2 regions of the Comamonas koreensis genome follow, and region 2 is predicted to be linked to the other one. Evidence: riboswitches for the same ligand, from Rfam matches in the RefSeq annotation. Region 2 holds a riboswitch; the other holds the start of a gene.
The links. Region 2 has a riboswitch for S-adenosylhomocysteine ahead of metH (methionine synthase). Riboswitches for the same ligand answer to the same signal wherever they lie in the genome.
Positions count from the first base shown of each region.

Region 1: another riboswitch for S-adenosylhomocysteine. It lies ahead of ahcY (adenosylhomocysteinase); the one in region 2 lies ahead of metH (methionine synthase).

Region 1 covers NZ_CP043575.1:1,388,362-1,392,780, reverse strand. Annotated here, with positions in the region: gene F0Q04_RS06255 (TlyA family RNA methyltransferase) at 1-772, opposite strand, end outside; gene ahcY (adenosylhomocysteinase) at 907-2,337, opposite strand; S-adenosyl-L-homocysteine riboswitch at 2,411-2,509, opposite strand; gene F0Q04_RS06245 (response regulator) at 2,528-3,232, opposite strand; gene cobG (precorrin-3B synthase) at 3,345-4,419, shown strand, end outside.
Region 2 covers NZ_CP043575.1:426,125-430,543, forward strand. Annotated here, with positions in the region: gene metH (methionine synthase) at 1-2,626, opposite strand, end outside; S-adenosyl-L-homocysteine riboswitch at 2,662-2,774, opposite strand; gene gltS (sodium/glutamate symporter) at 3,000-4,238, shown strand; gene F0Q04_RS02070 (PACE efflux transporter) at 4,303-4,419, opposite strand, start outside.

The sequences.
Region 1 (4,419 bases), 960 kb from region 2:
GCTTGAGCACGCTCACCACCGCTGGCAGCACGAGGGTCAGCGAGATAAAGGACAGATCGCCGGTGACAAAGTCAAACTCGGGGCGGATATCGACGTTCTCGGTGCCGGCGCGGCGGCGGCGCTCGACCGGAGCCGTGCCTTCTGCCTTGGCGCGCTGCTTGGCATTGCGCTCTGCCTTGAAGTCCTCGATCTCCTGCTCTTTGGCGTCCTGGCTGTCGTCGTATTCCTCATCGATCTGGCCGCCATTGCGCATCCAGGCATAAGGGGCCACCGGCTGGGTGTCGTTGTCCTCTTCTTCCAAGACGATCTCGGTCAAAGCCAGATCGCAGGCCGCCTGCAAGGACTCGGGCGTCAGCGCGCGGGCATTGAAGCCCTCGACACAGACCACGCGCGCATCGGCGCGCAGGCGCTCGTGCAGCTGGCCCGTGCCGACATCGACACCGATCACCTGCTGGGCACCGGCCTGCAGCAGGCAGTCGGTAAAGCCACCGGTGCTCTGGCCCACGTCCAGGCAGCGCAGGTCCCGGACCACCAGGCCGGTCGCCACCAGCGCGCCTTCGAGCTTCAAGCCGCCGCGCGAGATGTACTTGGCTTCCGAGTCATCGAGCAGCTCCACCTGGGCGCCTGCTGGAATCTCGTCCCCGTTCTTGGCCACCTTGATCCAGGGGGCCAGCGAGGTGGTGCGCCATTGCACACCCGCAGCAATCAGGCGCTGCGCCTGCGAGCGGGTCGACGCCAGGCCCGTTTCCACCAAAAACACATCTGCGCGCATGCGCGTTCCTTCAATCAAAACGACCGGCTGGCCCGCCCAAGCGGAGCAGCCCGTCTTCACAACAAATGCCCAACAGGGCTGCAGCGCCTAGCGGCACACAACGGTGTCACCAGGCGCTGGGATTACCGCTCAATTTAATAACGGTAGGTTTCAGGCTTGTAAGGGCCTTCCTTCTTCACGCCGATGTAGTCCGCTTGCGCCTGGGTCAGCTCGGTCAGCTGGGCGCCGACCTTCTTCAGGTGCAGGCGTGCGACCTTCTCGTCCAGCACTTTGGGCAGCACATAGACCTTGCCCACTTCGTAGGCGTCGGGGCGGGTGAACAGCTCGATCTGCGCCAGCGTCTGGTTGGCAAAGGAGTTGGACATCACAAAGCTGGGGTGGCCGGTGGCGCAACCCAGGTTCACCAGGCGGCCCTTGGCCAGCAGGATGATCTTCTTGCCATCGGGGAAGGTGATGTGGTCGACTTGCGGCTTGATCTCTTCCCACTCGTACTTTTCGATCGATGCGACATCGATTTCGTTGTCGAAGTGGCCGATGTTGCAGACGATGGCCTCGTCCTTCATCGCGACCATGTGCTCGTGGCGGATGATGTCCTTGTTGCCAGTGGTAGTCACGAAGATATCGCACTTGTCAGCGGCGTACTCCATGGTCACGACCTTGTAGCCTTCCATCGCCGCTTGCAGGGCATTGATCGGGTCGATCTCGGTCACCCAGACTTGCGCGCGCAGCGCAGTCAGCGCCTGGGCGCAGCCCTTGCCCACGTCACCGTAGCCAGCGACCACGGCCACTTTGCCGGCGATCATCACATCGGTGGCGCGCTTGATGCCGTCCACCAGCGATTCGCGGCAGCCGTAGAGGTTGTCGAACTTGGACTTGGTCACCGAGTCGTTGACGTTGATCGCGCGGAACAGCAGCGAGCCGTTGGCCGACATTTCGTTCAGGCGGTGCACGCCAGTAGTGGTCTCTTCGGTCACGCCCAGGATCTGGGCCGACTTGCGGCTGTACCAGGTCGGATCGACGGCCAGCTTGGCCTTGATCGCGGCAAACACGATCTTCTCTTCTTCGCTGCCGGGGTTGGCCAGCACGGAGATGTCCTTCTCGGCCTTCTTGCCCAGGTGCATCAGCATGGTGGCATCGCCGCCGTCGTCCAGGATCATGTTCGGGCCTTCGCCTTCGGTGCCCTTGGCGCCGAATTCAAAGATCGCGTGGGTGTAGTCCCAGTAGTCCTTGAGCGACTCGCCCTTGATCGCGTACACGGGCACGCCGGTCTCGGCGATGGCCGCTGCTGCGTGGTCCTGGGTCGAGAAGATGTTGCACGAGGCCCAGCGCACTTGGGCGCCCAGCGCCGTCAGCGTCTCGATCAGCACGGCGGTCTGGATGGTCATGTGCAGCGAGCCGGTGATGCGCGCGCCCTTCAAGGGCTGGGCAGCGGCGAACTCTTCACGCACGGCCATCAGGCCAGGCATTTCGGTTTCGGCGATCTTGATTTCCTTGCGGCCCCAAGCGGCCAGGGAAATATCGGTAATCGCGGAGTCAGCGGGATTGAAGCGAACAGCAGCGTTCATGGTTTTCTCCAAAAATTGAATGAAAAACCACGTTCCGCGGAAGAAGGGAAGAACCATCTCACCGCACAGAAAGCGTGGGTGAGCGTCGTTGCGAGATGAAATCCGAGCCTCACGCCCCATGGAGGTCTGGCGCCTGGCCAGACTGGGAAACGCTGCAACGCTCCTCGGATGGAACGCGATTATAAGGGCATCAGCCCTGTAACCCCACCAGACGGTAGCCCACTTGCAGCTCGGTAAGCAGGTGCCGGGGCTGGGCCGGCTCGGCCTCGATCTTCTGGCGCAGGTTGGCCATGTGCACGCGCAGGTAGTGCGGCCGGTCCAGGTACTCCGGCCCCCAGACCTGCAGCAACAGCTGGCGGTGCGTCAGCACCCGGCCCTGGCCGGCGATCAGCGCCGCCAGCAGCCGGAACTCGATCGGCGTCAGGTGTACGGCAGCGCCCGCCTGGCGCACCTCGTGCGTTGCCAGGTCCACCTCCACATCGCCAAAGTGCACCGTGCTGCCGGGCTGCTCGCCGCCACTGCGCTGGCTGCGGCGCAGCATCACGCGCAGGCGCGCCAGCAGCTCGGGCACGCCAAAGGGCTTGCTCAGGTAGTCATCCGCGCCCGCATCGAGCGCCGCCACTTTCTCGTCCTCCTGGTCGCGGGCCGAGAGCACCAGCACCGGCAGGCCGCTCCAGCCGCGCAGCTCGGTGATCAGCGTCTTGCCATCGGCATCGGGCAGGCCCAGGTCCAGCACCAGCGCATCGGGCTGGCGGCTGGCCGCCTCAATCAGGCCACGCCTTGCGCTGTCGGCCTCAAAGACCTGCCAGCCTTCGTCCTCCATGGCCAGACGCACAAAGCGGCGGATATGCGGATCATCGTCCACCAAGAGGATGCGGGGGGCAGCAAGCGTCATGCGCCCGATTGTGACAAAAAACCGGGGTGGTTTGTGCCTGCTGGCCGGCAGCAAGCGGGCACTTCGCTACACTTCAGCACCCCGGCATTGCGACTGCGCTGCCGCCTGCTCCATGTTTGCCATCCCACCCTCCCCCCTTCCACAGACCCAAGGCTGGTGCCCTGGCGCCTGGCAGCCCATGGCCTCTGGCGATGGGCTGGTGGTGCGGGTGCGCCCACCGCTGGGCAGGCTGTCGGCCGGGCAGGCGCTGCGCTTGGCCGAGCTGGCCAGCGAGCATGGCGCCGGCCTGCTGGAGCTGACCAGCCGCGCCAATATCCAGCTGCGCGGCGTCGCCCCTGCGGGGCATGGCGCGCTGCTGGCGGCGCTGGCCGCGCAGGGCCTGCTCGATGGCGATGCCCGCCAGGAGCAGCTGCGCAACCTGGTCATCGACCCGCTGTGCCAGCCCGGTGACGGCGTACTCGCACTGGCCGAGGCCTTGCAGCAGGCGCTGCTGGCCGATACCGCGCTGGAAGGCCTGCCTGCCAAATTTGGCGTCTCGCTGGCCAGCGGCCGCCATGGCGGCCTGGCCGAGGTCGCGGCGGATGTGCAATTGGTTCGCGATGGCGCCCAAGGCTGGCTGCTGCAGGTGCCCGGCTACCCCATCGCCTGGCGGGCAGACAACGCCATCCTCAGCGTGCAAGCGGCCCTGGCACTGGCCCGCTGGTGTGTGGCGCAGGCGCGCGCGCGGCGTGCAGCCGGCGAACACCCCGGCCGCCTGCCCCAGCTGCTGCGCCAGGCCCAAGCCCATACAGGCGCGCTGCCACCGCTGGCGCTGCCCGCTGGCCTGCATGAAGCGCCCCCATACCTGCCCGCACCGAGCCAGCCAAAACCGGGCTGGCAGTGCGGTCTTGGCCTGTTGGTGGCCGCGCCGCTGGGCCGGGTTGCTGCCAGTGCGCTGGCGCGCCTGGCGCGCAGCGGCATCACGGGCCTGCGGCTCACACCCTGGCGCATGCTGCTGGTCGAAGGCCTTGCGCCCCAGGGCATGCCAGGGGCGGGCTTGACCGACCGCGACCACTGGATCTGCGACGCGCAAGATGCGCGGCTGCGCGTCTCGGCCTGCAGCGGCGCGCCCGGTTGCCGCCAAGCCCTGGCGCCTACGCAGGATCTAGCGCTCGCCCTGGCCCCCCATGTGCCCGAGGGCGCGCACC
Region 2 (4,419 bases):
GGTAGAAGCCACTGACGCTGGAGGCGGGGAACATGGCCAGGCTCTCGGTGAGGTGCATGCCGATATCGGCGGCATCCAGCGCCTTGAACAGGTCGATCTTGGCGGTGTGGTCCGGGCAGGCGGGGTAGCCGGGGGCGGGGCGCACGCCCTGGTATTTTTCCTTGATGAGTTCCTCGTTGCTCAGCTGCTCATCGGCGGCATAGCCCCACAGGTCTTGGCGCACGCGCAGGTGCAGGCATTCGGCAAAGGCTTCGGCCAGGCGGTCGGCCAGGGCCTTGAACATGATGCCGCTGTAGTCGTCCAGTGCGGCTTCAAATTCCTTGTCCTTTTTCTCGGCGCCAATGCCAGCCGTGACGGCAAACAGGCCGGCGTAGTCGCCGATGCCCGATTCCTTGGGGGCCACAAAGTCGGCCAGGCAGCGGCTGGGGCGCATCACGTTGTCCACCGCCTGCTTCTCGGTTTGCTGGCGCATGCCGTACCAGGTCAGCAGCTCGGTGCTGCGCGACTCGTCGGTGTAGAACACGATGTCGTCGCCCACGCGGTTGGCGGGGAACAGGCCCATCACGCCATTGGCCTGCAGCCAGCGGCCTTCGATGATCTTCTTGAGCATGGCCTGGGCATCAGCCAGCACCTTGCGCGCCTCCACACCGACCACCTCATCGTCGAGGATGGCGGGGTACGGGCCGGCCAGGTCCCAGGTCTGGAAGAATGGACCCCAGTCGATGTACTGGGCGATCTCGGCCAGGTCAAAGTTCTTGAACACGCGGCGGCCCAGCACGCGGGGCGTGACGGGCGGGTGCGCGGCAAAATCCACCGGGGTGGCATTGGCGCGGGCCTGGGCCAGGGTCCACAGCGGCGTTTTCTTCTTGTTGGCGTGCTGGGTGCGCACCTTGTCGTAGTCGGCCTCCACCTCTTGCAGGTAGCGGTCCTTGTTCTCACCCAGCAGGCTCTGGGCCACGCTCACGCTGCGCGAAGCATCAGGCACGTAAAGCACCGGGCCTTCGTACTTGGGCGCAATCTTCACCGCCGTGTGCACGCGCGAGCAGGTGGCGCCGCCAATCAGCAGCGGAATTTTCTTGATGCGGAAATAGTCGTCCTTGTGCATCTCGCCGGCCACATACTGCATCTCTTCGAGGCTGGGCGTGATCAGGCCCGACAGGCCAATGATGTCCGCGCCCTCGGCCTTGGCACGGGCCAGGATCTCGTGGCAGGGCACCATCACGCCCATATTGATGACCTCGAAGTTATTGCACTGCAGCACCACGGTGACGATGTTCTTGCCGATGTCATGCACATCGCCCTTGACGGTGGCGATGACGATCTTGCCCTTGCTCGACACGTCCATGCCCGCCGCTTCCTGCTGGCGCTTTTCCTCTTCGATATAGGGCACCAGGTGGGCCACGGCCTGCTTCATCACGCGGGCCGACTTGACCACCTGGGGCAGGAACATCTTGCCGGCGCCAAACAGGTCGCCGACGATGTTCATGCCGTCCATCAGCGGCCCTTCGATCACATGCAGCGGGCGCCCGCCGCCTTGCACGACGATGGCCTGGTAGGCCTCTTCGGTGTCTTCGGTGATGAAGTCGGTGATGCCATGCACCAGCGCATGCGACAGGCGCTCATTCACCGTCTTGGGGCTGTCGGGCGTGCCGCGCCATTCGAGCTTCTTGCTGTCGTCCTTGGCACCGCTCTTGGCGCTGTCGGCCACTTCGACCAGGCGCTCGCCGGCGTCGGGGCGGCGGTTGAGCACCACGTCTTCGACGCGCTCGCGCAGCACCGGCTCGAGGTCGTCATAGACGCCGACCATGCCGGCGTTGACGATGCCCATGTCCATGCCCGCCTGGATTGCGTGGTACAGGAACACCGTGTGGATCGCCTCGCGCACCGGGTCGTTGCCGCGGAACGAGAACGACACGTTCGATACGCCGCCGCTCACCTTGGCGCCGGGCAGGTTCTGCTTGATCCAGCGCGTCGCCTCGATGAAGTCCACGCCGTAGTTGTTGTGCTCTTCGATGCCGGTGGCCACGGCAAAGATGTTGGGGTCGAAGATGATGTCCTCGGGCGGGAAACCGACCTCGTCAACCAGGATGCGGTAGGCGCGCTCGCAGATCTCGATCTTGCGCTCGTAGGTATCGGCCTGGCCTTTTTCGTCAAAGGCCATGACCACGGCGGCGGCGCCATAGCGCTTGACCAGGCGCGCATGCGCTTTGAACTCGTCCACGCCCTCTTTCATCGAGATGGAGTTGACGATGCCCTTGCCCTGGATGCAGCGCAGCCCCGCCTCGATCACCTCCCATTTGGAGCTGTCGACCATGATGGGCACGCGGGCGATATCGGGCTCGGAGGCGATCAGGTTCAGAAAACGCACCATCGCGGCCTTGCTGTCGAGCATGGCCTCGTCCATGTTCACATCGATCACCTGGGCGCCGTTTTCCACCTGCTGGCGCGCAACGGCCAGCGCCTCTTCGTACTGCTCGTTCAGGATCAGGCGCGCAAAGGCCTTGGAGCCCGTCACGTTGGTGCGTTCACCGACGTTGACAAACAGGCTGTCCTCGCCAACAAACACGGGCTCCAGGCCCGACAGGCGCATGGGAGGAACGGAAACGGGGGCAGCAGACGCGGACATGGGGCTCACCTGTGAAAACCAGAAAACAGAGACAGAACAGGTGAGCGCCGTTGATGCGGGCCATGCGCGGCATGCCCGTCGACCTGCCCCAAGCCTGACAGGCCTGCGATGGGGGTACCACCGGCCTGCTGCAGCGCTCCTTGGAACAAGGCCCTGCATTTTAAGCCAGGCCGGGCGCCAAAGCACAGGCAGAGGGGCTTGTCCATAGCCACAAACACCATTCACCATTGTTGGTTATAGCCCTATTCAATCAGACGATGCTTCAGCATTCACCCATATTGCAGCGCTTTGCCGGCAAACAACGCCAACCCATAGGCAACACCGGCTTTCTGTTTTCAAACAGGTCCAGACCTGCACTTTGAGGAGAATTCCCTTGCATCTGAGTTTCAGTGCTTACTACACCCTGATCTTTGCCGTCCTCGTGCTCTTGCTGGGCAAGTGGCTGACGCGGCACATCCGCTTCCTGCGCGACTTCAACATCCCCGAGCCCGTTTCCGGCGGCCTGGTGGTGGCCGCCCTTATCTTTGCGCTGCACCAGGCCACCGGCCTGACCCTGGCCTTTGCCACCGGCATGCAGACCAGCTTCATGCTGGTGTTCTTCTCGTCGATCGGGCTGAGCGCCAACTTTGCCAAGCTGCGCGAAGGCGGCATGGGCCTGGTGGTGTTTCTGGGCGTCATCGTCGCCTTTATCTTTGTGCAAAACGGTGTCGGCGTGGGCCTGGCCACCTTGCTGGGGCTGGATCCGCTCATTGGCCTGGTCGCGGGCTCGATCACCTTGCTGGGCGGCCACGGCACCGCTGGCGCCTGGGGCTCGGTGCTGGAGAACCAATACGGCCTGAGCGGCGCCACCGCGCTGGGCATTGCCTGCGCCACCTTTGGCCTGGTCATCGGCGGCCTGCTGGGCGGCCCTCTGGCCAAGCGCCTGATCACGCGCCACCAGCTGGCCCAGCCACGCACGCTGGCTGAAAAGGAAGTGAGTGAGCACACCCCAGGCAACGACAGCAGCCAGGTCGCCAATTTCGAGACGCCCAATACCGCCCCGCGCCTGATCACCGCCGAGGCCGCCATCGAGACCCTGGCGCTGTTTGCCGGCTGCCTGGCCTTTGCCGAGTTCATGACCAGCGCCACCCAGGGCACGATGCTGCAGCTGCCCACCTTTGTCTGGGCGCTGGGCGGCGGCGTGGTGATCCGCAATGTGCTCGACTACGGCTTTGGCTTCAAGGTGTTTGACCGTGCCATCGACGTGTTCGGCAACGCCGGCCTGTCGATCTACCTGGCCATTGCGCTGCTGTCGCTCAAGCTCTGGGAGCTGGCCGATCTGGCCGGGCCGCTGATGCTCATCCTGGCGGTGCAGACCGTGGCGCTGGCGCTGTTTGCCGTCTTCATCACCTTCCGCACGATGGGCCGCAACTACGACGCCGCCGTGCTGGCCGCCGGCCACTGCGGCTTTGGCATGGGCGCCACGCCGACGGCTGTGGCCAATATGCAGGCCATCACCAGCCAGTACGGGCCCTCGCACAAGGCCTTCCTGATCGTGCCGCTGGTAGGTGCGTTCTTTATCGACATCATCAATGCCTTTGTGCTGCAGCTGATGATTGCCTGGTTGCGCTAAAGCACAGCCATTAACAGCAACGGGGCGCCAGTGGTAACACGGCGCCCCGTTGTGCTTTCCGACCCTACTGTGCCGATTGCGGCAGGCCAAACAGGCGGTCAAACGACCAGTTGAAGACAAAGGTGTAGACCAGGAAGAACAGCAGCAGGCCGATGTCCATCACCAGCGCATCCCAGAGGCT